One region of the Vreelandella sp. DA03-1M genome, then DNA from elsewhere that is predicted to be linked to it. Evidence: predicted binding sites of a transcription regulator. Region 1 holds the regulator's gene; each other region holds the start of a gene.
The links. Region 1 encodes FNR, which switches genes on or off when oxygen is low (the NO sensors DNR and NnrR bind a similar motif). Its sites were predicted from a motif close to TTGATNTANATCAA; they were not measured.

Region 1 (10,701 bases):
CAGCTAGGCATCCGAAAATTAAGCGGACGTTAGCTTTCCAGTATTCAGCAGCATTAGTTTTGTCGTCTGCCATTGTGTTGCTCTCCACTTGTGATTTTTAAGGTTGGGAAAGTTCACGAGGAATAGCGTGTGACCCATCAGGGCAATCGCACGTCGAAAGCCACTCAATCGTAAGGAGTGGTGAGCCAGCTTTCGTCAGCACGTCACCTTATTATTCGATATAGACTTTCGAGTTAGTAAGTGACGTGCGATTACCCTGCATGACTCATTGTTAATACTGGGCAATAAACACAAAAAAATAAATCCCAGACTTTGGTATCAATAAACAGCTAAAGTGCTCTTTTGGTTTTGCATGTGATTGAAAATACGAGTTTTTAGCTGCTTTTTAAGCGAAGTTTGCAGGCGTTTGCAGAGCTATAGGACGATAGTCTAGTGAGCAAATATAAGTGGTTATTGGCTACTTTAAATACATGGAGAGCATTTTAAGGCTAATCGTGATTAGTAGGTATTGAGACTTTGGTCGCGGATCAAAAGTCGCTTCGACCTTAGCGTGATAGCTAAAGGTATAACGACGTTATACTTGCTAGTTGGGAAGTGAATCCTTTATACCCGTACCTCCACCTTCACATAATAATCGATTACAGCTTTTGAAGCGTTGGAAAGACTCCTTTGATGTGGATCAATGTCGGGCGGAGTGCTTATTTACTTTATTTTCTAGTTCGCCTTTAGTTGAATGAGGTCATGCACAATGGTCGATGTGGATCTATCCCAGCTGCCGTTCACGCTTCTTGACGATGAAGGTCGTGACCATATTCGTCGCGGCATTGACCTTGCGTATTTTGACCGCGACGAAATAATTCTAGAGACCGGGCAGGCGGGCGAGTTTGTTTACCTGATACATAAAGGTGAAGTGGCAGAAATCGACCCCACGCTGCCCTCGTCTACCTCGCGTATTGGCCATTACACGGCCGGGGACCTATTTGGCGCGATCAGCATTCTCAATGGTAAAAGCCGCTATCGTTTTAAGGCCGAGCAGGAGTGCTTGTGTTACCTACTGCCCAAAGCGTTGTTTCAGCAGCTGTGCCGTCATTACCCGGATTTCAGTAATTTCTTTCGCCAATCGCTGACGCATAAAGCACGCTTACTGACTGAAAAGCGTGCCGAAGGTGGCGTCACCATGGCGGGTTTTATGTTGGCCAAGGTAAGCGAATGTATGCGTGCGCCGCTGTTAATGGCGGCGGCTACTGATATTGCCAGCGCGGTGAAGCAGCTCAACGACAGCCACGCCGACAGCCTGCTAGTAGAGACTCAAGGCAAGCTAGGCATGGTGACGAAAACCGACCTGCTCAATGGGTTGGTATTGGGTGGTAGCGAAGTGTCATCGCCGCTTGATGAGATCGCCCATTTTAATCTGGTCACCGTCGCGCCGGATCAATACTTGTTTGAAGTGCTGGTACTGATGACGCGGCATAAAGTGACGCGGGTAGTGGTGCTGGAGCAAAACGTTCTCAAAGGCGTCGTCGAACTCACCGACGTACTTAGCTATTTCTCCAGTCGCAGCTACGTGGTGAGTCTACAAGTCGAACAGGCGGGCAGTTTGGAAGCACTGTCGGCGGCTAGCCAGCGCACACCGGAGCTGGTGAAGGCGCTGATGGCTCAAGGCGTAAAGCTACGCTTTGCGATGGATCTACTCGCCGCGCTGAATGGCCGTATCATGAGCAAGGCGTGGGAATTCACTATTGCTGAGAAGTACCGCGAACAGAGCTGCATGATGGTGATGGGTAGCGAAGGGCGCGGCGAACAAATACTAAAAACCGATCAAGATAATGGCTTGATTTTAGCCGACGATGCGCAGTGGCCAGATCTTATGAGCCACATGCAAACGCTCACTGATACCTTAATCCAGCTTGGCTACCCGCCGTGCCCCGGCAATATTATGGTTTCAAACCCTGAGTGGGTGGCCACAGTGTCGCAGTGGAAGAGCAATATTGCCAAATGGGCCAGCGAGCGGGATGGCGACAGCCTGATGAAACTGGCGATTATGCTTGATGCTCATGCCGTGGCCGGTAACCCCAGTCTGCTTGAGAGCGTACGAGAAGAGCTATTTGAATGCTGTTCTCGTGACGAGCTGCTGCTTTCGTACTTTGCTCGCACGGCGCTACGCTTTTCCACACCGCTGACGCTGTTTGGCTCGCTGAAAAAGCCTCAGCACGGTATCGATATCAAGAAAGGCGGCATTTTCCCCATTGTTCACGGCGTGCGCACCATGGCGCTGGAGCGACGAATCAAAGCGACCTCAACACTGGATCGTTTAGACGCGCTGGCCGCCGATGGCCGCTTGGATCGCCGGTTCGCCGACGATCTGGGCGAAGCACTGGCGCTGTTTTCCGAGTTGCGTCTCAAACAGCAGCTCACTGCCCTAGAGGCAAGTAGCACATCGCAAGAGGCGAACCGCACTAATCGTGTCGTGGTGCAAAGCCTCTCTTCGCTAGAACGCGACCTATTGCGTGAAGCACTGCATATTGTGAAAGACTTTAAGCAGCGGCTTTCCCATCGTTATCATCTGGAGTATTCGTGAGCGGAATGCGGCTGTTAGATCGACACGTGGCACTCTTTAGCGGTTCCTTACGTACCTTGCTGCGTCGCGAAAGCGACCGGCGACGTTGTGCTGATTCTCCCTATGCCTGGCTTTTTCAGCCCTATATGGGCGAAGAACTGGTAGCGCTTGCCTGCACATCAACGCCTATGCCGACGTCACCTGTGATCAGTTTGGCCGCCGTGGTGCTTAGCCAACAGCAGGTGCGTACCAGCCGTGCTTTTGTGCTGACGTTAGGCGCACCGGGGCAGGCTGACCATGCATCGCTGCGTCGCCATCACCTGCTGTGTCAGGCAGGGGAGGTGGCAGCGCCAAACCGCGACAATTTAAATGCGTTAGTAGAGTTTATTGGCAATCGCCCTATTGTCGGCTGGCAGTTAGACCAGCGGATTGGGGCGTTAAATGCGTTGCTGAGAAAGCGGTTGGATTTCGCACTGCCCAATGCCCAGGTCGACGTAGAAAAGCTGCATCAGCGCCAGCTGCGGCGCTTGCATCCGGAGATAGAGGCACCCAGTAGCTTTGCCCAAGCGCTGGCGTGCTGGCAAGTACCCGCGATGGGAATGCAGGGTGTGTTAGGTGAGGCCACTTCCAGCGCGCTGCTCTATATGCGCCTGCAGCGCATTATGGCAGAGGCTGCTTAGTAATAGGTCTGTATACGAGTAGTTGGGTCAGGGCGGTGAGTGTTGTTAGAATAGTAGCCACTTTTTCTTGAATGCCTTCCACCCTCGGCAGTGCTTATACCATGCAACCTCTTGATCATTTTGACCCTGCTTCCCTTGGAGCCGACCTCACTGATGTTGATCATGGCCAGTCAGAGCTGGCTGATGCTAAGCAGAAACGTGAATTTAACAAGCTGCAAAAGCGCCTGCGCCGAGAAGTGGGCAATGCGATTATTGATTACCAGATGATCAATGAAGGCGACCGTGTGATGGTCTGCCTTTCCGGCGGCAAAGACAGCTATACAATGCTGGAGATTTTGCGCAACTTGCAGCGCAACGCGCCGGTCAATTTCTCACTGGTAGCGGTCAATCTGGATCAAAAACAGCCCGGTTTTCCCGAGCATGTGCTGCCTGCGTATCTGGATAAGCAGGGCGTGGAATATCACATTGTCGAGCGTGATACTTATTCGGTGGTGAAAGAAAAAACGCCAGAAGGTAAAACGACTTGCGCGCTCTGTTCACGCCTGCGCCGCGGTTCGCTGTATGGCTTTGCCGAAGAGATTGGCGCCAATAAAATTGCCCTGGGCCACCACCGTGAAGACATCCTTGAAACCCTGTTTCTCAATATGTTCTTTGGCGGCAACTTAAAAGCGATGCCGCCTAAGCTACTTTCTGATGATGGTAAAAATATCGTCATTCGGCCGTTGGCTTACTGTAAAGAGGCAGATATTGCCGAGTTTTCACGGCTGATGGAATTCCCGATTATTCCCTGCAATCTATGCGGTTCGCAGCCCAATATGCAGCGTCAGGTCGTCAAAGAGATGCTCGCCGAGTGGGACAAAAAATTCCCCGGTCGCCTGGAAAGCATGTTTAAAGCCGTTACCAATATTGCGCCTTCCCAGCTAGCGGATCGCAATCTCTTTGATTTTGAAGGGCTAGAAGCCAAACAGGCAGAACTACTGGCCGGGCGTATCCAGGCATTTAACGTCAGCTAGCGTTTTGCTCCTCTTCGGCGAGGGTGATTAAGCGCTGCATATCAAGAATATTGACCTCTCGCCCGGATACCGCCACTACGCTCTGCTGCTGGAAGCGGCTTAAAATCCGGCTGACGGTTTCCACCGCTAAACCCAAATAGTTGCCGATATCGGCCCTGGGCATGGAAAGGCGGAAACTGTAGGGCGAGTAGCCACGGCGACGAAAACGATCTGAAAGCGTGATTAAAAAGCTCGCCAGCCGCTGGTCGGCGGTTTTACGTGACAGCAGGCGCATCATGCGCCGGTCGTCGCGCAACTCTTTGCTCATGCTGCGATACAGCTGGCCACGCAGTTCGGGCAACTCCTCAGAGAGTGAGTCCAAGCGATCAAAGGGAATCTCGCAAACGGTGGTCGTTTCCAAGGCAATTACACTCCCTGGGTAGTGCTCTTCATCGATCCCGTCCAACCCCACTAGTTCGCTGGGGAGGTAGAAATTGGTCAGTTGTTCGCTGCCGTTTCCCTCTGATGTGACTTGTTTCAAACTGCCCGAACGTACCGCATAAACGCTGGTAAAAGTATCGCCTTGGCGAAATAGTGGCTCGCCTTTTTTCAGCGGTGCGCGACGACGAATAATGGCATCGAACTGGCCCATATCGTCTATCTCAAGGGCAAGTGGCAAGCATAGTGAGCTCAAGCTGCAGGTTTGGCAGCGAGCTTCATGGAGTAGCGAGCGTCGGCGGCTCATGGGTTCCAACATGCATAACTCCTTGAGTAGCGTCGTGAGTGGCAGGTAATCATTACGCCGTGCTGAGGTAGGCTTCTCTTAGTATGGAAGCTTCATTTCGTTAGCGATAGCTTGTTTACACAATCTTTGAGTAGTGCTTGCCTGATTGCTGCGGCAGGTGAGCATCAAACGCCATGGCTAAGTGACGAATCAGCAGCCGTCCCATGGGCGTCGCGCTAAGCTGGTCGCCGCTGCGCGTCAGCAGGCCATCTCGCTCGGCGCCCTGTAAGTGCTCAAGCGCTTGCGCAAAGTAACGCGGGGCATCAATGTTCCAGCGTTGACCGATGGCGGCCAGATCAATGCGCATATCACACATTAGTCGCTCAATAACGTCCCGGCGGATCAGGTCATCGTCACTTAAGCGCAGCCCACGTACGGTTGCCAATTGGCCTTGATCCAGCGCTGCTTCATAGCGGGCCAGATCGCTAGGGTTCTGTGCATAGACGTCATCGACGCGAGAAATCGCCGACACGCCAAGCCCGATTAAGTCGCACTGGGCGTGACTGGAGTAGCCTTGAAAGTTGCGCTGGAGCGAGCCTTCGCGCTGGGCGATCGCCAAGCTGTCATCAGGACGAGCAAAGTGATCCATGCCGATGTGCACATAACCGGCCGCGGTGAGCATCTCAATCGTGGTGCGCAGAATCGCCAGCTTCTCTTCGCTGCCCGGCAGGTCATCGATGTTAATCCGCCGCTGGGGGGCAAAGCGCTCGGGCATGTGGGCGTAGTTAAACACAGAAAGCCGTGCGGGATTTAACTCGATCACTTGGCGCAGGGTGTCTGCAAAGCTTTTTTCAGTCTGAAAGGGCAAGCCGTATATTAAATCGAGATTGAGCGAACGAAAGCCCAGCCGGTGTGCTTCATCCATCAGCGTCTCGGTGAGTACCCGTGGCTGAATACGGTTAATGGCTTTCTGCACCAGCGGGCTTAAGTCCTGCACGCCTAAACTGATGCGATTGAAACCGAGCGACTGCAGGTGGCGCAGCGTAAATACGTCCGCTTCGCGTGGGTCGATTTCAATCGCGTAATCGCGATCAGACGCGGACGAGAGACCAAAGCGCGCGTCCAGGCGATCAATCAAGTCGCCCATCTGGTTCAAGTTAAGAAACGTCGGTGTTCCGCCACCCCAGTGCAACTGCTTCACCGGTCGTGTGGTATCCAGGTGGCGAGCGGTCAGCACCATTTCACGGTCAAGCCGGGATAGGTACGGCTCGGCCAGGGCGGTGTTCTTGGTGGCGATTTTATTACACGCGCAGTAAAAGCAAATTTTGCGGCAGAAGGGGATATGCACATACAGCGAAAGAGGACGTTGGCTGGCATTGCTGCGCTCTAACGCCTGAGTCAAATCGCTCGGGGTAAATTGGTCGTGAAACGACAACGCCGTGGGGTAGGACGTATAGCGCGGGCCGCTGGTGTCGTAACGGCGCAGTAAGGCTTCATCCCATTTTTTCTGCTCCGGTGCTGCCCCGGCCATGGTTGAAGTCATCGTAGAAGAAGCCGCGAGGGCATGAACGGGCATGAAGTGACGCTCCGGCGTTAAAAGTGGCGTTAAAGCTTTGATGCCAGCCTAACGCGCGGCGCCGATATAAATATTGAGCCATGTCATGTTAATGAAGATTGTGTGCTGTGAGTGTCCACAGCTGCCACAGCGCAAAAGCAATGATCGTCAGCGCGGCCACGCTGCGCGTTGCCGGGTGACGAATCAGGTGGCTTAACTGGCGCGCGGCAAGCCCGGTGGCCAGCAGCGCAGGCAGCGTGCCCAGTCCAAAGGCGCCCATCAATAGTGCGCCCTGGAGCGGGTCGGCAATCGCTAAGCTCCAGGCCAGCATGGAGTAGACCAGCCCACAGGGCAGCCAACCCCATATCGCCCCCAGCGCAAAGGCTTGGGGTAAATGAACTACGGGCATTAAACGTCGCCCTACCGGCTCGATAAAGCGCCATAGGCGGCGGCCTATCGCTTCAACTTTAAGCAGCCCTTTCCACCAATTGGCGATATACAGCGCCATCAGGATCAGCATCAGCGCCGCAAACACTTGTAGCAGCATTCGCGCCGTGGCAGAGAGGGAAAATAGCGTGCCTAGTAGGGCTACCAGCGCGCCTGCGCTCATGTAGCTAATGATGCGACCTGCGTTATAGCTGAGCAGCAAGCCACCCATACGCGCCGGATGACGCATGCTGGGGGGCACTGCAAAAGTGAGCGCGCTCATAATGCCACCACACATGCCAATGCAATGGGCGCCGCCCATCAAACCAAACACGAACGCCGCCAGCAGTGGCGGCAGGTCAAGGCCGGTTGGATTCATGGCCGGGGCTCTTGGTCGTCGGGTGAGTGTGTGTCGGAGGGGGCAGCAGGGCGGTGCTTGGTCTGCTGCCGCTGGCGTCGCTGTTCGGGGTTGAGGTCATTCTCATCTTCATCAAACAAAATGCGGTGCGCCGGGCCTTCCAAGTCGTCGAACTGATCATTTTTCACCGCCCAGAAAAATGCCCAGACGGCGAGGCCCAGCAGAATCAGTGAAAGCGGAATGAGTAGATACAGAATCGTCATGCGGTTACCGGTGTTGAAGCGCTTGGCGAAGAAGCGGGCGGCGTCGTACGCCAGCGTGACAGCCGCAGCGCGTTACCCACCACCACTAGCGAGCTGAGCGACATACCAATAGCCGCCAGCCAGGGCGGCACCAGCCCCATTGCCGCCAGCGGCAGCGCCGAAAAGTTGTAACATACTGACCAGATCATGTTCTGGCGCATGATACGCCGGGTCGCGCGGGAAATCTCGATAGCCTCAAAAATCCGCATCAGGCGTGGGCTGAGCAGCACCGCGTCGGCGCGGGTACGGGCGAGATCCGTCGCGCCATTCATGGCAATTGCCACATCAGCACCGGCTAGCACCGGTACGTCGTTGATGCCGTCACCAATCATTACCACGGTTTCGCCAGCGGCTTGAAGCTCTTTCATCCTGGCCAGTTTGCCTTCGGGGCTGGTACCCGCATGCCAAGTAGTAATGTTGAGCTGGTTAGCCAGGCTCTCAACGGCATCGACGGTATCACCGGAGAGCAGCTCCACGGTTAGCCCCTGGCCCTGAAGGGCTTTGATCGTGGCAGCAGCGTCATCACGAATACCATCATGCAGACCAAACCAGGCACGGGGTTCGCCGTTTTCGCTCAGCAGCAGCCATTGGCCCCTGGCGGGTGCCGAAATGGCTTCTCCAGCGGCAAATTCTGGTTTGCCCAGCTTCCAGCGCGCGCCGTTTAGCGTGCCCTCTAGTCCTTGACCGGTATGGCTATGAATATCTTTTGCCTGAAGCGTTGCATCCCGAAACGGACGAAAGGCGCGGGCGATAGGATGTTCTGACTGGGCTTCAAGCGCAGCGGCAATTGCCTGGGCGTGCTCGGCGGTCAATTCGCCAAACGGCTGGGTTTGGGTCAGGTGCATTTCGCCGCGGGTTAGCGTGCCGGTTTTGTCAAAGATTACTCGGGTTACGTTGGAGAGCGTCTCCATGGCATCGGCACGGGTGATCAACACGCCGCGCTTGCGCAGTTGACCATGGCCTGCGGTCAGGGCCGCGGGGGTGGCCAGCGCCAGCGCACAAGGGCAGGTCACGACCAGCACCGAAAGCAGTACCCAGAGCATCCGCGAGGGGTCGATAAACCACCAGGCGATGGTGACGCAGGCGGTTACCACTAACAGGCGGAGCACAAATAGGTGGGCCATGCGTGCTGCCATCTGGGCCAGCCGCGGACGGCTGGCAAAGGCGCGGTCGGTGAGATCGACAATGCCCGCCACACGGGCATCGCGGCCGGCGTGGGTAACACGGATTACCAGCGGATTTTCCATGTTCTGGCTACCGCCGATAATGCGGTCGCCCACCCGGCGGGTGACCGGCAGGTATTCGCCGGTCAGCATGGATTCATCCAGGCTCGATTCGCCCTCCTCGATGATGCCATCGGCGGGCACGCCATGGCCGGGCTTGATCAATACGCGATCACCGGAGGAAAGTTCGCTGGCGGGCAGAATACGTTCGCTGCCATCGCTTTCTAACCGCGTGGCTGAAATCGGCAGTACGCCGCTCAGTGCATTGCCGCTATGCCCGCTGCGGCGTCTGGCACGGCCTTCCACGTAGCGGCCAAACAGTAAAAAGAAGGTGAACATGGCTACCGAGTCAAAATAGACCTCGCCGACGTTGAATAGCACGGCATAGCTGCTGGCAAGATAAGCGCCACCAATGGCTAACGAGACCGGTACGTCCATACCCAGTACGCCAGTGCGCAGGTCGCGCAGGGCGTTGCGGAAAAACGGCTGGGCGGAAAAAAACACCACCGGCGTGGCTAGGGCAAAGGAGAGCCAGTGAAACAGCGCGTAGAAGTCGTCGCTGATTTCACCGGGGCCGGAGACATAGATTGGGATAGAGAACATCATCACCTGCATCATGCCGACAGCGGCGATGATTAGCCGACGCACGTTCATACGCTCTTCGTGCTGCATGCGCGTCTGAGCCTGGTCTGGCTCGTAGGGCTGGGCGTCGTAGCCAATGGCGGCAAGTTCGGCCAGCAGTTGTGAGAGTTTTAACTGCTGGGGATCCCAGCTCACCCGCAGACGGTGGTGAGTTAAATTCACCGCGCTGGAGGCAACGCCGGTTAAGGCATTTAAACGGTGTTCGATCAGCCAGGCACAGGCGGCACAGGTAATGCCTTCGATGGCGAGGGTAGCTTTGACATTGCCCTCATCACCATCAGGGTGAACAAACTGCGCTTGCAGGCCGGGATCATCAAATACCGACCACGTGTCCGCTTTGGCGGCTTGGCGTTCATCGGGGCGTTCGGGAAGTTCGGTTCGGTAGCGGTAGTAGCTCTCTAGCCCGCCATCGACAATGGCATGAGCCACCGCTTCGCAGCCGGGGCAGCAGAGCGGGTGGGTGTGGTCATCCAGGGTAATCGTCCAGGGTGCCGCAGCGGGCACCGGGTTACCGCAGTGGTAGCAGTCAGAGGCAGGCACGGCGTTGCTCATTCGCTTTCTGGACGCCCTCCTGGCAATAGCGCGACGCTATTTTCATTAGGGAACGTCGCTTCACCCGTCAGACGCCAGTCGGCATCTTCTAGTGCGGGCTGAATCTGTAGGTACCAGCGGTAGCGCAGGTTGTCAGGGCCCTGGGTGATATAGCGGCCGTCACGGACATGCTCCAGTATGAACGATTGATCACGGTCATCCTCGGTAGGGAAGATGAGGTCCAGATAGAGCTTGTCGGGACGCGCATCGCCGCTTAAATCAACCACGATGTCGCTGGTCATCGGATCAAGACGTAGCTCGGCGCTTAAGTTCAGAGTGCGCGCCTGCTCCTGCTTGGCAAGTACCATATTAATGGCTTTGCCATGCTCGTAGTAATCCTCTTGCACTACCATGCCATCAAAACTTTTAACTGACATAACGGCAAAGGTTATGCTGAACATAATGGATGAGAGCAGAATGCCGATTAGAAACCATGGCCAAAACTGCTTGTACCAGGGGATCACCTTCTCGCTAGAGGGTAGGGATGACATCGTCGTTTATCTCCTAATATCGCCCAGGAAGCGGGCATCCCGCTCAAGGCGAATACGTTCGTCTTGCTGAGCCTGCAGTGTGAATACAATGTCGTGACTGGGTTGCTGTAGTTCGTCAGGGCTAGCGGTCACTGTAACGACTTCTAAGCGCGACTCACCC
Region 2 (10,701 bases), 1.1 Mb from region 1:
GGGCCTGTCGCCGTAGCGGCACTAATGACCGCTTCAGCGCTGAGTAATTTTGCTTCCCCTGGTAGCCCGGAATACATTGGGGCAGCGTTGGTGTTGGCGGCGCTTTCAGGTCTGATATTGATCGCCATGGGTGTGCTGCGGCTAGGCTTTTTAGTTAATTTCTTGAGCCATCCGGTAATTTCGGGATTTATAACGGCTTCGGGCATACTCATTGCGATTAGCCAGCTTCGACATATCCTCGGCGTAGAAGCCTCTGGCCATAACATCATTGACCTTATGGGGGCGCTACTGAGCCAATGGCAGCAGGTCAATATAACGACACTGCTGATCGGACTAGGAGTGTGGAGCTTTCTGCTGGTGTGCCGCAAGCGGTTAAATACGTGGCTGACGGCTATCGGTGTTTCTGCCAGCATTGCCGGGCTCATCGTGAAAGCCGCTCCGATCTCAGCGGTGATTGCCACCACATTGCTGGCCTGGGGGCTAAACCTAGAGCAGCGTGGGGTAGCACTAGTTGGTGCGGTACCCAGCGGTCTACCTGCCCTTGCACTGCCCAACCTGGAACAATCGCTGTGGCTTAGCTTATTACCCGCAGCACTGCTGATTAGCCTGGTGGGCTTTGTGGAATCGGTATCGGTGGCGCAAACACTGGCTGCCAAGCGCCGCCAGCGTATAGATCCTAATCAAGAGTTAATTGCACTAGGCATGGCTAATCTGGGCGCTGGTATCAGCGGCGGTTCGCCGGTGTCTGGCGGGTTTTCCCGCTCGGTAGTCAACTTTGAAGCAGGCGCGGCAACACCGCTGGCCGGAGCATTCACGGCGCTGGGCATTATGCTTTCCACACTACTGCTAACCGACCTACTGGCATTCTTACCCACAGCGACCCTGGCAGCTACCATTATTGTGGCGGTCGGCACGCTAATTGACCTACCGGCGGTGAAACGTACTTGGCAATACTCCCGTAGCGATGGCTTGGCCATGGTGGCCACCCTACTGCTCACTCTGCTGCACAGCGTGGAGCTAGGCATTATAAGCGGCGTAGTGCTCTCGCTTGGGCTGCATCTATACCGTACCAGCCAGCCCCACAGCGCGGTGATTGGCCGCGTGCCGGGCACCGAGCACTTTCGTAACGTCAAGCGCCATCAGGTCGAAACCGATGAGAACGTTGCGATGCTGCGCATCGATGAAAGCCTATACTTCGCCAATGCCCGTTATTTGGAAGACACCGTCATGGCCTTGGCCGCCCGCTCACCCTCGCTTAAGCATATTGTGCTGACTTGCCAAGCAGTTAACGCGATTGATGCGTCTGCGCTCGAAAGCTTAGAGGCGATCAACGCGCGACTAAACGATTCAGGCGCCAAGCTGCACCTAGCGGAAGTAAAAGGGCCAGTGATGGATCGGTTACAACACACTGACTTCTGCCGCGAGCTAACCGGACAGGTGTTTTTTACGACTTTTGATGCTTGGCAGGCACTGGCCCATCCCGCCGAAGCCAACTCACCACTCTTGCCAACACAACGAGAGGAGACAACGTCATGCAACAGCGACACGCCAAGATAGCCATTATTGGTGCAGGTAGCGCCGGCCTTAGCGCGTGGCACGCCGCACGCAAGCATACCGATGAGGTAGTACTGATAGAAGCGGGCACCTATGGCACGACCTGCGCCCGCGTGGGTTGCATGCCCTCTAAGCTACTCATCGCCGCTGCCAATGCAGCACACAACGCGCGCAAAGTGGAGATGTTTGGTATCACTGTCAATCAGGTAGTGATCAATGGCGAAGCTGTGATGGCAAGAGTCAAACATGAGCGCGATCGCTTCGTCAGTAATGTAATGAAATCGATGAAAACGATTCCTGAATCCAACCTGCTGCGTGGCCACGCGCGTTTTATTGATCCACATACATTGGTCATAGATGAGCATACCCGGCTCACCGCTGAGGCCATCATCATTGCCACGGGTTCGCGGCCCACATGGCCAAAACTGCTGGAAGGCGCTGGCAATCGGTTAATCATTAATGATGACGTGTTCAACTGGGAAACGTTGCCTGCATCAGTCGCTGTGATCGGCCCTGGCGTTATTGGCATGGAGCTTGGTCAAGCGCTTAGCCGATTAGGTGTGAAAACTCGCACGTTTGGCGTGGGGGGTGCGATTGGGCCTTTTCAATCTGAAAAACTCCGGCAACTGGCGGACGAGACATTCAATCGCGAGCTGTATCTGGATGCTGATGCCAATCTCGACAAGATTGAACAGACCGATAACGCCGTTGCCATTACGTTTTTCGAACGTGACCGGGGGCAAAAACTCACCGAAACATTCGAGTATGTCCTTGCCGCAACAGGGCGTCGGCCCAACGTGGATCAGCTAGCCATCGAGCAGGCCGGACTCAAGCTGAATAAACACGGCGTACCTGAATTTAATCGCTTTACTTTGCAATGCCTAAGTACACAAAACACACCCAGCCATATTTTTATCGCAGGTGATGCAAATCAGTCGGTACCGCTACTGCACGAAGCCATCACAGAAGGCAAAATCGCAGGTCGAAATGCCGCTCATTTGGATGATGTGCAAGTGGGTCAGCGTAACGTCCCCCTGGCGATTGTATTTACCGAACCCCAGATGGCAATTGTGGGTGAGAGTCGCGCTACGTTAGACACTCGTTATGGCGGCTGTGGCTGCATCGCTGAAGGCGGAGTTTCCTTTGCTGATCAAGGCCGTGCACTGGTCATGGGGGAAAATAAAGGTTATTTCGAGCTATATGCGGAGCACGGCAGCGGACAGTTTTTAGGCGCGGAGCTATTCGGACCCCAGGTTGAGCACATAGCCCATTTGCTTGCCTGGGCACTGGAGCAAAAGCTAACCGTCAGCCAGATGCTCGCTATGCCCTTTTACCATCCGGTACTTGAAGAGGGTTTAAGGTCAGGGTTGCGCGATTTACAGGCAAATCTTCAACAAGGGCCTGCCATTACTGAGCACTGTATGGAGTGTGGCCCAGGCGATTAAGGAAATGACTAAAATAACTAACCTCCCTCCCTAATCAGCCTCATTCATCTAGGCGGCCAAGTCCTGCGTCTGCTTGCGGGGCTTTATTACACTAGGATAGCAATTTTAAGCGGCTAACCGCAGCGCAAAGCCAATAAGCAGCGTTCCAAACACCCATCGCTGAAATATTTGCCGTTTGTGCTGGCTGGCAAACCAGCGTTGCATCTGCGCTCCCAGGCAAGCATATAGCACATCATATAGCAGCCCCACCCCCACTAGCACCGCTCCCAGTAAAGTGAACTGAAGTGCGACGGCGCCTTGCTGGGTATGTATAAATTGGGGCAGTAACACCGAACAAAAAAGCAGCGATTTCGGGTTCAGCAAATTAGTTAGAAGCCCTCGACGCCAAGCTAGATAATAGCTGCCTTTGAGCCTGGATTCATAGAATAAGCGCAGCACTTTGGACTACAAGGTAGAGGCAGGTGGGCCAGCGCCGGTACCCTCTCTGCCTTACCTACCAAAGTGAAGCAGAGCATGGGATACCGACAACTGACCCAGATCCAACGATACCAAATTTTTGCCTATCTTGAGACCGGCATTAGCCAGCGAAAGATAGCTAAGGCCATTGGCGTCCACAGCAGTACCATTAGTCGCGAGATAAAGCGCAACGCTCTGACCAGTGGTTATGCGCCTGAACAGGCTCAATCGGCAAGTGATCAGCGCCGACGCACCGCCTGGAAAGTGACGAAACGGCTGCCCAGCCTGATTCGCTGGGTCACTGACCAATTGATGGACGAATGGAGCCCTCAGCAAATCAGTGGCTTCATGGCCAATGCCAACGGGGTCTGCGTAAGCCATCAGTGGATCTATGCGTTAATCTGGGACGACAAGAAGCACGGGGGAATATTATGGAAACGGCTCCGACTGCCACGCCATCGGCGCTATCAGCGCCAATTGGCTAAGCGGGCGGGGTTAGGCAAAATCCCGCACCGAGTAGGCATTGAGCAGCGCCCTGCCAAGGTTGAAGAACGGCGCTATATCGGACATTGGGAAGGTGATACGGTGCTTAAGGGCCACAAAGAATCTGGACTGGTGACCCTGGTCGAAAGACGCAGTGGCTACCTCTTGGCAGCGCGGCTGCCAACAATCACCGCCACTAGAACGGCTCAGGCGATGACGCGGTTATTGGCACCACGCCGAGGGGCAGTGCACACCATCACTTTGGATAATGGGTCGGAATTCGCTGAGCACCGGAAAGTGGCCAAGGCCGTCTCGGCTAAGACCTATTTCTGCGACCCGTACCGCTCATGCCAGCGTGGTACTAATGAAAACACCAATGGTCTGATTAGGCAGTATTTTCCTAAAGGTACTGACTTCCGCAAAGTGACCAATGCCGAGCTACGAAGTGTCGTCAATAAGCTAAACGATAGACCAAGGAAGCGGCTGGGATACCGAACCCCAGCCCAGGTGTTCTTAGGTGAATACTCAGGAGCACTAGAAACCGCAGGTGCTGCACTTATTAGTTGAATTCAGGAGTGATGCTTGGTGATGATTACTATCAGCGCTATGCCGACTACGGATAAGTTGCACACCTACCCAAACCAGGTAAGCTGCGCCCAAGTAACGAACCACATCAAATAGCCACGGGGCGGCGGTAAATAGCGCCGCTAGACCCAACCCTGCTAATGCCACATGCAGCCCTCGGGCGATGCCTAGCCCTAGCGCTGTGGCTAGCCCATGACCACGCCCCTGAGAGCTACTGGTATGCAACACAAGTAACATATCGGGACCAGGAATTAGGTAAACAATGGCTAATGCACTAATAAAAAGACCAATTTCCATCGCTGCTTCCTTAAGACCACAAATAGTGTCTTCGCAAGCGCTATGGTACCTTTAAAGGGGTGAGCGTTTTCTTGCCATTTTGACTTTAAAAATGATATTTATTGGTATTTTGTGTCAATTGTTAATAGGAAAATGCTTACTCATGCCAATTGGTCAGTTAGACGCTATCGACCGCCGCATTCTTGCATTGCTCCAAGGTGATGCCCGTTTAACGAATGTGGAACTCGCGGAGAAAGTAAACTTGTCGCCATCTCCCTGTTTACGCCGAGTGCGACGCTTGGAAGCTAGCGGTATTATTCGTGGTTACCATGCTGAGCTTGATCGGCGAGGTGTCGGACTTGAGCTAACGGTGTTTGTGGGTATCAAGGTTGAACGTCACCATGAAGAGCAGGCTAATGCCTTCCGTGAGGCAGTAGTCAAACTGCCAGAAGTCGTTACTGCGCACTTAGTCTCTGGGGAGTCTGATTTTTTACTGCAGGTAGTGGTGCCTAGCTTGGCGGCTTATGAGGCGTTTCTAACGGGGACACTGCTTCGCCTACCCGGGGTGAGTGATATTCGCAGTAACTTTGCTATCCAGCCGGTGAAAGAGTACGGCACCTTACCATTAGCTAACAACAATAAGCCCTAGTTGTGAAACTTGTTGATAGTGGCGCGCTCGTTTGATGCAATTTAACGCTAAACCTACGAGTACCCATATAAAAAGGTGATTAGCCAAAGCCTGGCTCTTCCCCGCCACCAGTAGCCGCATAAAGCCAGCCTACAGCGGCGCTTGATTTGGGTACTGTGCGCCAGTAACGCCTTAAGATATCCGAGTTGTCATCTTCCATCTTTGTTTTAAGTCTTCTTCTCCTTCTGAATCCACCAAGGCTAACTGTTTCCTCTGGGGCCTAGACAATGGGGCAATGCTTGTCGTTGTCGTTGAGAAAAAAGACTCCCTCATCGTTACGTCATTTCACGACCTCGAAAAATCATATGGGCTTGATATGGATCAAGCTGCGGCCATATGCCTCGTGTTTTTAAGCGAGAAGAGGTCTATTCTCAAACAATAATAATTAAGTTATTACGTTAGAGGAAATAGTTATGAAAAGTTCTTTAATGCCAATGGCTACCGTCATCGGAATCACGATGGCCTTAGGAGCCACACCCTCTATTGCAGACGAAGTAGAGGCCTACCGGGAAACAACGTTAGGTCTCTATGTCACGGCCATTGAGGCTCATGACCTCATGCAAGATAACGATCGTGCTGTACTTATCGACGTACGCGACCCCATTGAGATCAAGTTTACTGGCTTCGCCGAGCCCACCGATATCCATGTGCCCTGGGTGATAGCCGAGCGCGATAATTTCGATGAAGACGCGAAGACTTGGCCAGTAGTCAAAAACGCTAACTTCGAAGAGCAAGTAAGAGCCAAAATAGAAGCGCTGGGCGTAAACAAAGAAGATCCGATCATTGTCATGTGTCGCTCCGGTGCCACCCGCAGTGCCCCCGCTGCCGATGTGATCGCCGAGATGGGATACAACGAAGTCTATTCCATGACCGACGGTTTCGAGGGTGAAAAGCTCAAGGAGGGTAATTCCCAGGGCGTAAGAGCGCAGGATGGCTGGCGCAATTCGGGTCTTCCGTGGAGCTATGACATCAACCCCGATGTGGCATGGCGCCCTGCCCATTAACAGTCCGATATATGGGTCACTGCTTGAGCAGCAGGGCCAAGATATTGATCAAAACCAACGAGGTGACTACATGACTATTACACATAAGCTCAGCAATACGATCTTGACACTGGCAGTTGCTACTGCTGCTATCGGTTTCTCAAGTCTCTCAATGTCTGACAGCCATGGCAGAAACGGAACTGAAGATCAGGCCTTAGTTATCCTTACTAGCGACTCACTGCAGACCCAAGGCATGGCCATGATTCTATCCAACGCCATGCAGCAGCAAGGCACTCACCTGCATATACTGCTTTGTGATGCTGCTGGTGATTTGGCCGTCGGGGGATACACAAGTGCGGAAGCTATCAACACGCCACCGAGCAACCCGGCAGGCCAAGTCAAGCCGGAAGGCATGCTTAATATGCTTTTAGATAATGGCGCCACCGTGGATGTGTGTGCCATTTACCTGCCCAACAGCGAAAACGAAGAAGACGACCTTCTTGAAGGCGTGGGTGTGGCGGCACCTGGCCCATAGCGGAAATGATGCGCGATCCGTCCATTCCTGTTTACAGTTTTTGAGCACCCAAACTTAAATTAAGGAGTCAATTATGAGTCGCAATGTCGGTGGTATCGATAAAATCTTACGCATCCTGGTTGGGATTGCACTGATCGTACTGGCCCTAACAGGCACTATCGGGGTGTGGGGCTGGATCGGCGTATTGCCGCTAGCCACCGGGCTATTTAACTTCTGCCCAGCTTATAAATTAATAGGCTTCAATACCTGCAAAACTAAATAGTGCCTATTAAGCAAACAAGACCATAGAAATTGCGCTTGCCATGTTTATTAACGCAAGCGCTTTTTTATATATGTGCGCTAAAAATCACCCGCGTCGCCATTCAATTGTTTAATGCTAAATGAAACTACGCATACAGAACAAACACTTAGCCATTTAACATTAAGGGAGCATTAAGGGGGTATACCCTAACCCATTGACACGTATCAATTTTTACCTTTAACAAAAGGCGTAACCTAAGCGTATTCCGACCATTCGCCCATGCGAATGCCGTTTAATTCGCCAAGGAGGCGCTATGGACGCAATACGCCGTTCGCTCTTGGGTCAAATGGCACGTTTAAGCGCCGGCGCTGCGCTGATACCGTTTTCAAGCCTTGCCCAAGCTGGCATCAATCAGCAACCTGCCCGCCGTGAAGGCGATCCCACTAAACGCTACGGCATGCTTGTCGATTTACGCCAGTGCATCGGGTGCCAAGCCTGTACGGTGTCGTGTCATATCGAAAACGCTGCACCACTGGGCCAATTCCGCACCACGGTTTCCCAATATGAAGTACAGCACCAGGAAAGCGGCGAGCTAGCCACCTTTATGCTGCCCCGGCTGTGTAACCACTGTGAAAACCCGCCCTGCATCCCGGCTTGCCCCGTAGAAGCCACTTACCAGCAGCAGGATGGCATTGTGGTGGTCGATAGTGACCGCTGCGTGGGATGTGCCTATTGCGTTAACGCCTGCCCCTACGATGCTCGCTTTATTAACCAACGCACGCAAACCGCCGACAAGTGCACCTTCTGCGCCCATCGTCTAGAAGTCGGTCTATTGCCCGCTTGCGTTGAGAGCTGCGTAGGTGGTGCCCGCGTGATTGGGGACATGCGCGATCCTCAAAGCCAAATCAGCCGCATGATTTACGAACATCGCGATGCATTGATGGTGCTACAACCCGAAAAACACACCCTTCCTCAGGTGTTCTACCTAGGCATGGATGAGCGCTTCACCACGCGTCCTACGGCAGAACCCGTTGCGCTGGAAGTACTCGACCCCCACGGTCAGGAGATGGGCTATGAATTCCACCATTGAGCTACTGGCACCGCGCTATGACATCGCCTGGTACCCGTGGGCGGTGCAGTACTTTTTCATGATTGCGGTTTCCTACGCCAGCCTGTGGCTAGCCGCCCCAGCACTGGTATTCGGCAAAAAAGCCTGGCTGCCTACCGCGCGTCTGGCGCTAATCGCTTGCGTTAGCACTACGCTGGTAGCGCCCGTTGCGCTACTCGCGGATTTGCACCAGCCGCTGCGGTTCTGGCACTTCTACGCTTACGCCAATAGCCACTCGTGGATGTCGATTGGCAGCGTTGTTCTGCCGCTTTATTTGGTTAGCGTGCTTGGCCTTGCTTGGCTGGCATGGCGGCCCGCGCTGCAGGCGCAGCGCAGCGCACCAGGACTCAGCGGCATGCTAGCTACCTGGCTTTCACTGGGCAGTGGCATAACGCCACGAGCACTGGTCGCCGTGGTAGGTCTGGCTGCGCTGGGGCTTTCCAGCGGCATTATGCTTTACACCGGTGCGGAGCTTGCAATCGTAAAAGCCCGCCCGCTTTGGAACACCGTATGGCTACCGCCTATGCTGGCGACCACGGGGTTTATCGCCGCCTCCGGGCTGGTATTAGTGCTGAACCGGGTTAGTGGGCTTTGTTCGCAAACCGCTATACGACAGATGCTGTATGTGCTGCTAGTGACCTGTGCACTAGCAGGCTTGGTTGCAATTAGCTGGTTTTTGGATGGCGTGAATGCCCACGTAGGCTCTGTTGCCGCCGCATTGGAATCCGTGCGTCATAGCGACTCGTGGCGCAATACCGCCCTATGGGGAGGGATTACCGGCTTAGCGCTCTTTGCCGCCGTGTTGTTTTTACTGACTCGCCCTACCCTGCGCCAGAAGCACGCGCGCGGTGTCCTAACCTCTAACCAGCCAGCACTGTTTGCCTGGGCATGGTTGTTAGGCCTCGTAGCCATACACATGGGCTGGATGTTCCGCTGGGTGGTGCTGATGGATGTTCAGCATGTGGCCCGCAACAGCGCAGGCTTTCATCACTACGGCATTCCCGCGGGCTCTTCCGGTATTTTAGGCATTGTTGGCACCTTCGGCCTCTGGCTCGCCGCTATTCTACTGATTGAACTGTTTATTCCCTGGCGGCAGGCCCAACAGGGCGGCCTTATAGCAACGCCCACTCACGCTACCCAAGATGCTTCTACTCATTCTCTCACCGCGAAAAAAGGAGCGTCTAGTCATGTCTAAGTCTGCTCAAGACCCGTCACGCCGCCGTTTTCTAAAAGGCGCTGCCGTCGCCGGTGGTGCAGCCACTTTTGCCGTGGGCTATGCCGACCCTTTGGCAAAAATGGCTAAGGGCATTACCGGTAGCGCGGGTGAAAAACCCAGGCACCATATTCATGGCAACTCGCTGACCCCAGAATATCGAGTCGATTTAGACACTGGCGAACTCACCTTAACCCCCGGCCAGCGAGTCGCCTTCACTATTTGCTACGGCTGTACCACACGGTGCGGCGTGAGAGTTAGGGTCGATGACGCCCTTGGCGAAGTACTGCGGGTATCAGGCAATCCCTACCACCCGCTGTCCACCGACGACCATTTACCCATGCGTACACCGGTGGCGGATGCACTGCGCAGTGTTAGCGCCTATGGCGAACAGGGCCAGACAAACCGCTCCACCGCCTGCGCCCGTGGCAACGCCATGATGAGCCAAATTACCAACCCTTTCCGTGTCGACCACTGTTTAAAACGAGTAGGCAAACGTGGTAGCCGTCAATGGCAGAAAATCTCCTTTGAGCAACTCATTGAAGAAATCTGCGAAGGCGGCGACCTGTTTAACGAAGGCCACGTTGATGGACTGCGCGATATTCGCGATCACGACACCCTGATCGACCCTGATAACCCTGAATATGGCCCCAAGGCCAACCAATTAATGGTGATGGAAGCCACTGACTACGGGCGCTCAGATCTACTCAAGCGCTTTACCCTCAATGCCTTTGCTACCCGCAATTATGGTCACCATGGCGCTTACTGCGGGTTGGCTTTCCGTATGGGATCTGGCGCGGTGATGAACAATATCGTCACCAACGCCCACGTTAAGCCGGATATCCAAAACGCACGTTTTATCATGTATATCGGCTGTGCGCCCAGCCAAGCGGGCAACCCGTTTAAGCGCCAAGGCCGTTTGATTGCCCAAGCCCGTGCAGCCGGTACGTTGGAGTACGTAGTGGTCGACCCAGCGCTCAATGCCGCCACCTCCCACGCAGCCGACAACAACCGCTGGGTGCCTATTCGTCCTGGGACAGACAGCGCTTTTGCCATGGCAATCATTCAGTGGCTACTTGACAACCAGGGCTATGCTAGCAACTTCCTAGCCCTGCCCGGCAAAGCCGCCGCCGA
Region 3 (10,701 bases), 1.4 Mb from region 1:
AAAAGTAATCTCCGGTGCATCTGCAAGAAGGTGCAACCTATAGGTGGATCGCCATGGTGCGACATGGTCCCACTCTGTGCCAACACAGAAAATAGGTATTTGTATATCGCTAAGCGCCACCGGGCGGCCTTCTACCCGCAAGCGTCCTTCGGCTAAGTCATTATTTAAAAATAGGGTACGCAAGTATTCAGAATCCTGAATCCGTGAAGCCGGCGCCGACACTTTCCCTATCACCGCCAGCGAGCACTTTTTGATCATTCGCCCCGTGCAAGTTGGCTTTCGCAAGCCCGTTATTGCCAAAACCCACCGTGCTGATCGGTGCTGACGGCCCGTTTTGTCATGCCTTTCCACCCGCCAGGCACGACATATCTGGCGATCGCGTGTCGCTTGGAACTGCTTGTGGATAGAGTGTCGCCGATTGACGGTCAGCATGGCGTTCCTCGTGGATAACGCAGTCGGCTCCGCAGCGTCTTGAGCACCGTCATGCGCCCGATATCCTGCCCGAAGTCGAGGATGATCTGCCGTGCCTTGTGAATCACGAGAGCCGCACGGTGCACCAACTCTTGTAGCACGGTGCGCAGCCGGCGCCGCTTGGCCGGGTGGCGAACCGGGCTCAGCTCGCCGGTCATGCCCAGCTGTCCCATCAGGCGCAGGATGTTGTAGGCCAACTGGGCGAGATGCAGGATCAGATCGTTGGTGGCGAACTTGCCGGACGGCAAGCGCTCCAGGTCGAGATCGGTCTTGATCTCGCTGTGAAACTGCTCATGGGTGGCATGCGCCTGGTAGCGCTTGATCACCGCCTCCGGCGCCTCGTCCAGGCTGGTCCACCAGCCTTCCAACTCATAGTCCGGTTCGAGCAGCAACTGGCCATCGCGATCGGCGGTGCGCTCGACCAGGCGCATCACGCGTTGGACGACGTATTCGGTCTTGTTGTCGTCGTGGATCGAGACGGTCTGCGTCCACAGCGCCTGGCGCTTGCCAGGACGCAGCTCTTCCCAGTAGTCCGCCGCCACCGCCAGCCAGGTATCTCGATCAGCCGTGGCCGAGCCACGCGGGTTCCATTTGACGACATAGTCGAGCCGGCGCCCCTCGTCGGCAAAGACCTGGCGTTGCTGTTCGAGAAGCGCCAGGTGCGCCTGGCTGTCGAAGCCGCTGTCCTCGCGTAACAGGATCGGTTGCTTGGTCAAGCATTGGGCGCGAGGCAGTACCCGCTCCAGGAAGGCGTTGCTCTCCTTCATGGTGTGCTGCTTGCCAGGCCGCAGTTCCAGACCCAGGCACCACCCTTCGTTGCCCAGATAGGCGGCGATCGGGGTGTAGCCATCGACCTTCTGGTAGGTCCGCGAGACGCCTTCCTTCTTCGAGTTGCTGTTGTCCATGACGAAGGTGTCGATGTCCAGGCAGACGTGCGTCGTCTCGGCGGTGATCGGTGCTTCGATCAGTGACAGCAGGGTCGTGGACCAGGTGGCGGTGCGCGCCTGCAGGTCGTTGGCGGCAAGTTTCTCCAGCCGCTGTCGCAGCGTCGCCGCGCTCGGCACCTTCTGCAGGGTCAGCAGTTGTTGGAAGGGCTTGTCGCGGCGGAAGTTCTCGACAGCGTCATAGTCGCTCATGCCCAGACACAGCAGGCCCAGGTAGCTCTTGATCACGTCACTGGTGCGCATGCCCAGCGTGGTGGGGAAGCGGCTGTCGATGCTGTCGACGCCAGCGATCTCGAAGCATTGCCCGATGATGGACAGCCCGGCGTGGCTGGTGAGGGTGCGGCGACTGGCGCGGAACTTTATGTTGGGCATGGCACTGTCTGGGTGAATGGCGATAATGGCTATATTGCCATGCAGGTCAGTGGGTTAGAAGTGCTTCCGGGGGCCGGTCTCACGGATTCAGGGAAAGGTCAACGGTGCCTTGATGCTCCTGGGAATGACCTAAACTTCCGTCAGCGTACTTAACCCAGCCCTCCCATCCAAGGACTCTCGTAGTCTTTCCTCTAAGAATACGAAGCAATTCCATTGCATCGGCATACCCGACGACTATTTCATCCTCTACCGCTGATCTGTTTATTATTTCTTCGTAGCTATACATGACGGGGACACATTAACGCTTAAGCACAGCGGCGCGAGTTTACGAGCGTCCGGCGCCCGGTAGGGCGCGAACTGGTGCGTATGGTTACGTGTTTAATCACGACTCCGCCTCCCGTGCTTAATGTAATAATGAGGTATCGCTACTGCGCCTAAAAGCACCATGTACGATATCCACCAACCTCGGTTTTGTAGCTTCCGAAGACCGCTATCACGAATGCAAACTGCCAGTGTGATGACGGACATTAATAGCACTACTACCCATAAAGCATCTACTATTCCCTTTGGGACTACCCTTTCTCCCGAACCCCAATAATAGGGCACGTTCATATTGAAAGCGACAATATATGCTACCGCCAAAACGATCGTAACAATCAGTATCGTCTTCTCAAGCTTACTCATAGATACACGTAACAGTGATTATACGCCCTTCAACATAACACTATTTTCATCCGCTGCAATTCTGGCGGCCGCCGCTTTCAGGTCCGCTCTCTGACTCTGTGCCATCTCGACAAGCTGGCTGGTCGGAGGCAGGTCTTCGAGCGTCACATCAAGCTCGCCGGTCACCCCAACGGCATCGGAGGGGGACACCCCGAGCACTTCGGTAAGGTCAATTTTTGATTGCTCGAGCTTTTGTTCCGCCGAGGCTTTTTGATTCCGGGCCCTGGCAAGCCCAATGACTGCGGTATTGAGATCAATCCGGGTTTGTTTACCCTGTTTTACGGACATTTCAACCAGGTCTTTGGTGCGTTGCATAAGTTCAACGGCACGGGTTGCGGTTTCCAACTCTTTCTGAGCCAGCAGTATCCGGAAATAGGCGGCCCGCACCCGCGCCTTGGTGGCTACCTTCAGGTATTCAAGCTCCTGTTGCCGGGACGTGAGATTACTCCGGGCACGCGACTGCCCAAGGTCGCCGCGATTACCCATCCAGATCTCCTGAGTAACCCTCACCCCATATTCCAGGGACTCGTCGGCCTGATCCGGGGCCTGACGGGCCCCCAACTCAAACTCTGGATTGCTCGGCGCCCAGCGGCTGGCATGATCAAGCTGTCCCTGCTGTATCGAGACCGCGGCCCGCCTCAAAGCCAATACCGGGCTATTCTCGAAAGCCATCACCATGGCCTGGTTCAGGGAAACAGCCTGGCTGGCTTTGGCCTGCTGATATTCTTTCAGCGACACACTCTCTTTTGCCTGGGCCGACACCATAGGAGAGACGGCCAAGGCTCCCGGAACTATCATCGCGCACAACAACAATCGTTTGTTCATTCAGTATCATCCTGGCTGTTTGACTGAGGTCAGTGAGTCAGCATTTTTGCGTGGGAATCTGGAACGACCTTACAGACAAACCTTTAATACAGTTTGAAATTCAGGCACCGGATAAGAAATGAGCTTTGGCGGCAGGGGGGGCAGAGGTAAGGGCGAGGATGTCGAGTCACCGGGCGTCAAGGCAGGCGCACGATGGTGGGTTCTTGCATGATAAATAAAAACCGGCCCGTCATTTGGGCCGGCTTTTTATTCTGGATCTGAATTGCTTGTGATCACTTGGCCGATCAGAAACTCCTGCTCCAACCCAGCCAGAACTTCGGATCATCCGAGTTGACAGAGCCAAGCGCGTCGGTTGACTCAATGTCCGCGTACTCCACGTTAACACTGAAAGAACCGAAGTTTCCCGCATCCTTTGTAACGTTGGCGGCGACGTGTGAATAACTTGCCTCGCCGACAGAAGCCTTGCCGTCATCAGCGAAGTCGTAATAGCCAAGCGTCACACCGGCACTGTAGCTGTCCTCCAGAGGCACCCCAACAGAGGCGTAGTAATAGGCATCCCCCTGCACGAACACCCCATCACCACTGGTGTCGCTGTTGATCGTGTAGGCCAGGCCGATGGCCGCAATGCCATAACTGATCTCGCCGTACAGTTCGCCGAAGTCGATGGAGTCCGGCGCGTCAGGATACGCATAATAAATGTACCCAACGTCATAACCCAGTTCTTCCACAGAGCCGGAGAATCCGGCATAAAGATCAAGCTCATAGCTGGTGCCGTCACCAAAATCGACATTGGAACCCCAACCACCGGCGTAGAAGCCCGACGCATGCTCATAATCCAACCCTCCCTGGACAGCCGCAGCCCCGTCTGTCTGGGTGACGCCCCGGAACAGATAGTTGCTGCTGGCGCTCACATTTGAGCTGACGTCAGCGCTAACAATGGCGGGCGCAGCCTGAAGTGCTGCAAGCAAAGTGATACTGATAAATCCGGATTTGGTGAAAAACTGCTTCTTCATAATGGATACCTTCGGTTGGGTTTCATTGCTCCAAATATGATTTAGCAAAAGTCTTGCCACATCTTATTTATTCTTGTTTATCATTATTATAGAGACAAATCGGCACATTCTGAGCTTGCCCCCGAAAAACGACCCAACACCTAGCGCCCCAGAACCTGTCACCGGCCCGGACCAGCGCCCTGTTTTGATGCATTCTCTGTAACCATTCTCCTGAATCCGTGAAGCCGGCGCCGACACTTTCCCTATCACCGCCAGCGAGCACTTTTTGATCATTCGCCCCGTGCAAGTTGGCTTTCGCAAGCCCGTTATTGCCAAAACCCACCGTGCTGATCGGTGCTGACGGCCCGTTTTGTCATGCCTTTCCACCCGCCAGGCACGACATATCTGGCGATCGCGTGTCGCTTGGAACTGCTTGTGGATAGAGTGTCGCCGATTGACGGTCAGCATGGCGTTCCTCGTGGATAACGCAGTCGGCTCCGCAGCGTCTTGAGCACCGTCATGCGCCCGATATCCTGCCCGAAGTCGAGGATGATCTGCCGTGCCTTGTGAATCACGAGAGCCGCACGGTGCACCAGCTCTTGTAGCACGGTGCGCAGCCGGCGCCGCTTGGCCGGGTGGCGAACCGGGCTCAGCTCGCCGGTCATGCCCAGCTGTCCCATCAGGCGCAGGATGTTGTAGGCCAACTGGGCGAGATGCAGGATCAGATCGTTGGTGGCGAACTTGCCGGACGGCAAGCGCTCCAGGTCGAGATCGGTCTTGATCTCGCTGTGAAACTGCTCATGGGTGGCATGCGCCTGGTAGCGCTTGATCACCGCCTCCGGCGCCTCGTCCAGGCTGGTCCACCAGCCTTCCAACTCATAGTCCGGTTCGAGCAGCAACTGGCCATCGCGATCGGCGGTGCGCTCGACCAGGCGCATCACGCGTTGGACGACGTATTCGGTCTTGTTGTCGTCGTGGATCGAGACGGTCTGCGGCCACAGCGCCTGGCTGTCGAAGCCGCTGTCCTCGCGTAACAGGATCGGTTGCTTGGTCAAGCATTGGGCGCGAGGCAGTACCCGCTCCAGGAAGGCGTTGCTCTCCTTCATGGTGTGCTGCTTGCCAGGCCGCAGTTCCAGACCCAGGCACCACCCTTCGTTGCCCAGATAGGCGGCGATCGGGGTGTAGCCATCGACCTTCTGGTAGGTCCGCGAGACGCCTTCCTTCTTCGAGTTGCTGTTGTCCATGACGAAGGTGTCGATGTCCAGGCAGACGTGCGTCGTCTCGGCGGTGATCGGTGCTTCGATCAGTGACAGCAGGGTCGTGGACCAGGTGGCGGTGCGCGCCTGCAGGTCGTTGGCGGCAAGTTTCTCCAGCCGCTGTCGCAGCGTGGCGGTACTCGGCACCTTCTGCAGGGTCAGCAGTTGTTGGAAGGGCTTGTCGCGGCGGAAGTTCTCGACAGCGTCATAGTCGCTCATGCCCAGACACAGCAGGCCCAGGTAGCTCTTGATCACGTCACTGGTGCGCATGCCCAGCGTGGTGGGGAAGCGGCTGTCGATGCTGTCGACGCCAGCGATCTCGAAGCATTGCCCGATGATGGACAGCCCGGCGTGGCTGGTGAGGGTGCGGCAACTGGCGCGGAACTTTATGTTGGGCATGGCACTGTCTGGGTGAATGGCGATAATGGCTATATTGCCATGCAGGTCAGTGGGTTAGAAGTGCTTCCTGGGGCCGGTCTCACGGATTCAGGAGAATGCATACGGTAGGGCATGCGCGTTGCATCGGTGTTCCAGGCGAGAAGGTCGTTAATGGGTTGCCTTGTGCCTAACAAATACTCGTTCACGACCCGGGACCAGATTAAATCGTTAGAGCGCAGTACCTGGAATACCCCTGACATTTGTTTCGTATCGAGAATGCCCTGAGCCCACATTAAGTCTTCAAGGAAAGCGAGCTGCTTTTCATCAATAAAAAGCATTAGTTCACCAGCTTCTCGGAAGTCCGTTTGTGCGGCGAAGAGTGTCATTGAGGCCAAGCGGTTGGCTCCATTTCTGGCCATCGCAGAAGCGGTAATGGCCAACAGGGTGCCGCCCAGGCAGTAGCCAACCGCATGTATCTTCTGACTAGGAAATAGGGTTTCGATGACATCGAGACTCGCCAGAATGCCTTGTTGGCGGTAGTCATCCATCCCAATATCGCGATCTTCGTCCGTTGGGTTGCGCCAGGAAATTATAAAAACCGTATGGCCATGATCAACTAAGTACTTAACAAGCGAGTTATGGGGGGACAAATCTAGGATGTAATACTTCATGATCCATGCAGGCACAATGAGTATAGGCATCGCATGTACTTCTTCTGTAGTAGGGGTGTACTGGATTAGCTCGATCAGATGGTTGCGAAAGATAACCTTGCCCGGTGTAATTGCTACATTTTTTCCAACGACATACATTTCAGCACTCGCTGACCTTTTGCCGAGATAGTGGTTTTGGATATCTTCACAGTAGTGCTGCAGGCCTTGCATTAAGTTGGCTCCAGCGCTCTCAACGGTTTTTTGGAGCACAGCGGGATTAGTCAGTAAAAAATTGGAGGGGGAGAACACATCAAGCCACTGGCGGGCACCGAATTCTACTGCCTGCTCGTGATGCGGGGATAAGCCGCGTAGTCCGGTAGTGGCGTTATGCCACCACTGCTGTTGAAGAAGAAAGCCTTGATAAAGCAGATTATAGGGGAAGTAACGCCAGGCAGGGTCACGAAAACGACGATCCTGGGGCAGGGGGGCAATACAAGGTGTGGCATTGGGGTCGAAGGCCGAATGGCTAACCCAAGACAACAAGCGTAGCTGTTTCTTCATTGCTTTTTTTACTAGATGAGCCTGAGTTCCAGGAGAAAGCTGGAGGCTTGATAGCCAGTCCAAGTAAGTTAGCATGGCCGATGTAGGAGAAATGCCAAGTGTTAGCCCTGCCAGTGATGCTCGTACCAGCCTGTCCAATTGTTGGTATTGTGTCTCATCATAAATCATTGTTATTAACCCTAGAAGCTGAGCGTTAGTTTATCTAGCAATAACATTTACTTACCTTTACTGATTCACTTCACCTGAGTGCCAGGTGTCGCTGATGCCACTGTGCTTTAAGCTGCCCGCATATATAACAAAAGCAATAATGAAAAAACATTGTGATATGAAATTCTATTGATAGGTTTAATATGGGTTGAAATTAACTACTACACAATAATTTTACTACCATTTTATAGGTGAGCTGGGGTGAAGCTGGTATTAATTGCTCTGGATCAAGTTTTTGCATATTAGTGCTTTTTATTACATGTACCACCTTTTAAATAAAAGTATTTGCGCTATAAATATACCATGGCTTGTAATGTAGCCATTGAAAAAAAATGAAGGATAAAGATGCAGTTTATCCCTTTTATTAAGTAAAAGAACTACATAGGAGTAGTGTCATGGAAAAAGCAATCAGCAAGCCTGTAATGTCGGAAAAAGATACGAGTTCACTTCCAAGTAAGCGCTCTTTAAGCCCGCTGGAAGAGTTTGATCGTATGATAGAAGGTTTCTTCGAGCGCAGCTGGATGAAGCCCTTTTTCAAGGAAGACTTAATAAAAGAACGGCTAGGTTTTTTCGGTCAACATAACCCTAAAGTTGACATCATTGATCGAGACACAGAAATCGAAGTGCGCGCTGAGATGCCAGGGATTGACCGGAAAGAAATAGACCTTGAAATAACCGAACATGCCGTGATGCTAAAAGGTCAGCGTTCCGAAAAAACCGAGGAAAAACAGGATGAGTATTACCATTCAGAAATTTGGCAAGGTTCCTTTTCTCGGACGATTGCCCTGCCAGTAGAAGTGGATGCTAAACATGCTGAAGCCAAATTTAAGGATGGCATATTGACAATCACTATGCCAAAAGCCAAACAAGCTTCACGGCGTAAGCTTGAAATCAAGTAGATAGAGTGAGTATTTCTAATTGATAACAAGATTGTCTTGCAAAACTACAGGAGTACAAATGATGCCAAAGTCAGACAGTCAAATTCAGAAAGATGTGCTTGCCGAACTTGAGTATGAACCCACTGTTCGTGCTTCGAATATTGGGGTAGAGGTTAACGACGGCATTGTGACATTGGCAGGCCATGTGGATAGTTATGCAGAGAAGTGGCATGCAGAAATGGCAGCACAGCGAGTTAGCGGTGTTAAAGGCGTTGCCGTTGAAATGGACGTAAATCTGCCTGGAAATAACAATCGCACTGATGCAGATATTGCTCGTGCGGTTAAAAATACACTGGAGTGGAATGTATACATTCCACATGACCCATTAAAGATAATGGTTGAAGACGGTTGGGTGACGCTAACCGGCGAAGTCCCTTGGGAGTATCAACGGCGTTTGGCTGCTAGTTCCATACGCTACTTGACAGGGGTTACGGGTGTGAGTAACCAGATCGTTCTCAAACCTAAGCCTACCGCTGCTGCTGTTAAGGCCGATATTGAGGCCTCACTTAAACGTAGGGCTATTCAGGATGCCAATGCGATCAAAGTCGAGGTGCACGATCACGACGTCATACTAAGTGGAAAGGCACACAGCATCGCGGAAAAAGACTTAATACACCATTCTGCATGGAGTTCGCCCGGCGTATGGAAGGTAATAGATGATATAAGGGTTTGAAGGTGACAGGTAATAAAATTTCAAAACGTAGAATGGTCATCGAATCTCTAGAAGGGTTCGATGACTCTATCTTTTTGCCTGCTTTTTTTGTTGGAGTGATCCTCTCTCCGGAACTCAGTATCAAAGAACCTAACCATCAAATTTGGCTATAACGCACGCCCTTTACAAGCCTACCTGGAACGGAAAAGTATAACTACACCCGGCAACTGATGTTGGCGGAAGGCCGTATTGCGCTAACCCCTGTGGAGTTCGGTGTAATGCGCTACCTGGTTGAACATTAGGGCAAGGCAGTTTGCCGCCGTGAGCTTTTGCAGCATGTCTGGGGCACCCGTTATCAGGACGGCAGCAATGTGGTTGACGCCGTTGTTCGTATCTTGTGCCGCAAGCTTGGTAACCAGTCTGCGCGGGTCGAGACGCTCACAGGCGTGGGCTATCGTCTGCGTTGAGAGGCCATATAAGCTTTAAATTTATCCTTATTAATCAAGTTAAAGAAACGATGATTTTCTTAACCTTTTTATTTAATTAATATTTATGGTTATTTTTTAACCTATGTTACATTTTTATTACTGACTAAAAAGGTAACGTATATCATAGTAATTGAACGGCTATTACATTTAGCTTCCGTTATTAGCGTTTTCCTCAAATCGACAATATACGCTTGCGTCCAGCTAGCTATCGCGGTACTAACAGTTATCTCTTAGCTTCGGGTAACACGATGAAAACGCTGCTGCGATGGCTGCTCACTCTCGTAGCGCTTTTAGCGCTGCTGCTAGTGGGGCCTGTATGGATATTGGCAAGTAATCAAGTGGTAACAGAAGGACATTGGTCATCGTTGGATCGCTCCTCCGCTGGGATCGCCCCAGACCCAGCAGCGATCTCCGAAGCCGTGGTGCAGGTCTATTCTGCCCGCGCCTATAATTGGCGCGGGGCGTTTGGCGAACATATCTGGATTGCAACGAAAGCAGAGAATGCTGATAGCTACCGGCTGCACCAAGTGTTGAGCTGGCGTCGCCCTACGGTAGTCTCTTCTATTGATACCCCCGATCGTGCCTGGTTTGGTAACCCGCCCACGCTGCTGGCCGATTACCGCGGTGATGCGGCTGCACAATTAATACCCAAGATAGAATCAGCTGCTGCTGACTACCCTCAAGCCGACCTTTATCGCGTATGGCCCGGGCCTAACAGCAACAGTTTTATCGCTTGGGTGATTCGTGAAGTACCAGACTTTGAGGTGACGCTGCCCGTTACCGCTATCGGCAAAGATTATATTTTCAACGGTATTTTGGCACCTGCGCCAAGTGGCACGGGGTACCAGCTCTCATTAGGCGGGGTGGCCGGTATTATGCTGGCGCTAGAAGAGGGCATCGAAATTAATGTTCTCGGCTTGAGTTTTGGTATTGATGTGATGCGTCCTGCCTTGAAGCTGCCAGGTATAGGGCGCCTTGGAATGCCCGCACAAGTAGCGAGCGGTGAGCTTTAATTTTCTGCAACCTGCGCTTATCCCATCACAGGGGCCTTGAAGTTTAACCCGATAGCTTCTTGATGAGCATTTAGCTTTTCTGCTGCTGTTCGGTAAATCGCTGCATTATATCCAGTGTTTCATCGCTCACGTGGTGCTCCATGCCTTCAGCATCAATACGAGCAGTGGCATCTTTGACCCCAAGCGCGCGTAAAAAATGCAATACGATATCGTGCCGAGCGCGTGAGGTTT

Region 2: dsrO (sulfate reduction electron transfer complex DsrMKJOP subunit DsrO) is a predicted target of FNR. The motif match lies at 7,461-7,474, and genes of this name have one in related genera.
Region 3: ACXUPB_RS09850 (Hsp20/alpha crystallin family protein) is a predicted target of FNR. The motif match lies at 7,597-7,610, and genes of this name have one in related genera.

What each region holds. Positions count from the first base shown of each region.
Region 1 covers NZ_CM146798.1:3,547,142-3,557,842, reverse strand. Annotated here, with positions in the region: gene ACXUPB_RS16635 (DUF4212 domain-containing protein) at 1-73, opposite strand, end outside; gene ACXUPB_RS16630 (DUF294 nucleotidyltransferase-like domain-containing protein) at 749-2,578, shown strand; gene ACXUPB_RS16625 (3'-5' exonuclease family protein) at 2,584-3,237, shown strand; gene ttcA (tRNA 2-thiocytidine(32) synthetase TtcA) at 3,339-4,250, shown strand; gene fnr (fumarate/nitrate reduction transcriptional regulator Fnr) at 4,243-4,986, opposite strand; gene hemN (oxygen-independent coproporphyrinogen III oxidase) at 5,090-6,529, opposite strand; gene ACXUPB_RS16605 (sulfite exporter TauE/SafE family protein) at 6,618-7,313, opposite strand; gene ccoS (cbb3-type cytochrome oxidase assembly protein CcoS) at 7,310-7,555, opposite strand; gene ACXUPB_RS16595 (heavy metal translocating P-type ATPase) at 7,552-10,011, opposite strand; gene ACXUPB_RS16590 (FixH family protein) at 10,008-10,541, opposite strand; gene ccoG (cytochrome c oxidase accessory protein CcoG) at 10,548-10,701, opposite strand, start outside.
Region 2 covers NZ_CM146798.1:2,408,338-2,419,038, forward strand. Annotated here, with positions in the region: gene ACXUPB_RS11220 (SulP family inorganic anion transporter) at 1-1,557, shown strand, start outside; gene ACXUPB_RS11225 (dihydrolipoyl dehydrogenase) at 1,533-2,999, shown strand; gene ACXUPB_RS11230 (LysE family translocator) at 3,105-3,437, opposite strand; gene ACXUPB_RS11235 (IS30 family transposase) at 3,513-4,505, shown strand; gene ACXUPB_RS11240 (LysE family translocator) at 4,473-4,820, opposite strand; gene ACXUPB_RS11245 (Lrp/AsnC family transcriptional regulator) at 4,963-5,448, shown strand; gene ACXUPB_RS11250 (rhodanese-like domain-containing protein) at 5,901-6,491, shown strand; gene ACXUPB_RS11255 (DsrE family protein) at 6,562-7,005, shown strand; gene ACXUPB_RS11260 (YgaP family membrane protein) at 7,079-7,267, shown strand; gene dsrO (sulfate reduction electron transfer complex DsrMKJOP subunit DsrO) at 7,560-8,336, shown strand; gene nrfD (NrfD/PsrC family molybdoenzyme membrane anchor subunit) at 8,320-9,549, shown strand; gene ACXUPB_RS11275 (molybdopterin dinucleotide binding domain-containing protein) at 9,542-10,701, shown strand, end outside.
Region 3 covers NZ_CM146798.1:2,120,934-2,131,634, forward strand. Annotated here, with positions in the region: gene ACXUPB_RS09820 (hypothetical protein) at 1-183, opposite strand, end outside; gene ACXUPB_RS09825 (IS1380 family transposase) at 426-1,787, opposite strand; gene ACXUPB_RS09830 (TolC family protein) at 2,490-3,335, opposite strand; gene ACXUPB_RS09835 (TorF family putative porin) at 3,620-4,348, opposite strand; gene ACXUPB_RS09840 (transposase) at 4,789-5,982, opposite strand; gene ACXUPB_RS09845 (PHA/PHB synthase family protein) at 6,012-7,340, opposite strand; gene ACXUPB_RS09850 (Hsp20/alpha crystallin family protein) at 7,775-8,278, shown strand; gene ACXUPB_RS09855 (BON domain-containing protein) at 8,337-8,990, shown strand; partial or broken gene ACXUPB_RS09860 (winged helix-turn-helix domain-containing protein) at 9,284-9,436, shown strand; gene ACXUPB_RS09865 (DUF3750 domain-containing protein) at 9,706-10,470, shown strand; gene mntR (manganese-binding transcriptional regulator MntR) at 10,541-10,701, opposite strand, start outside.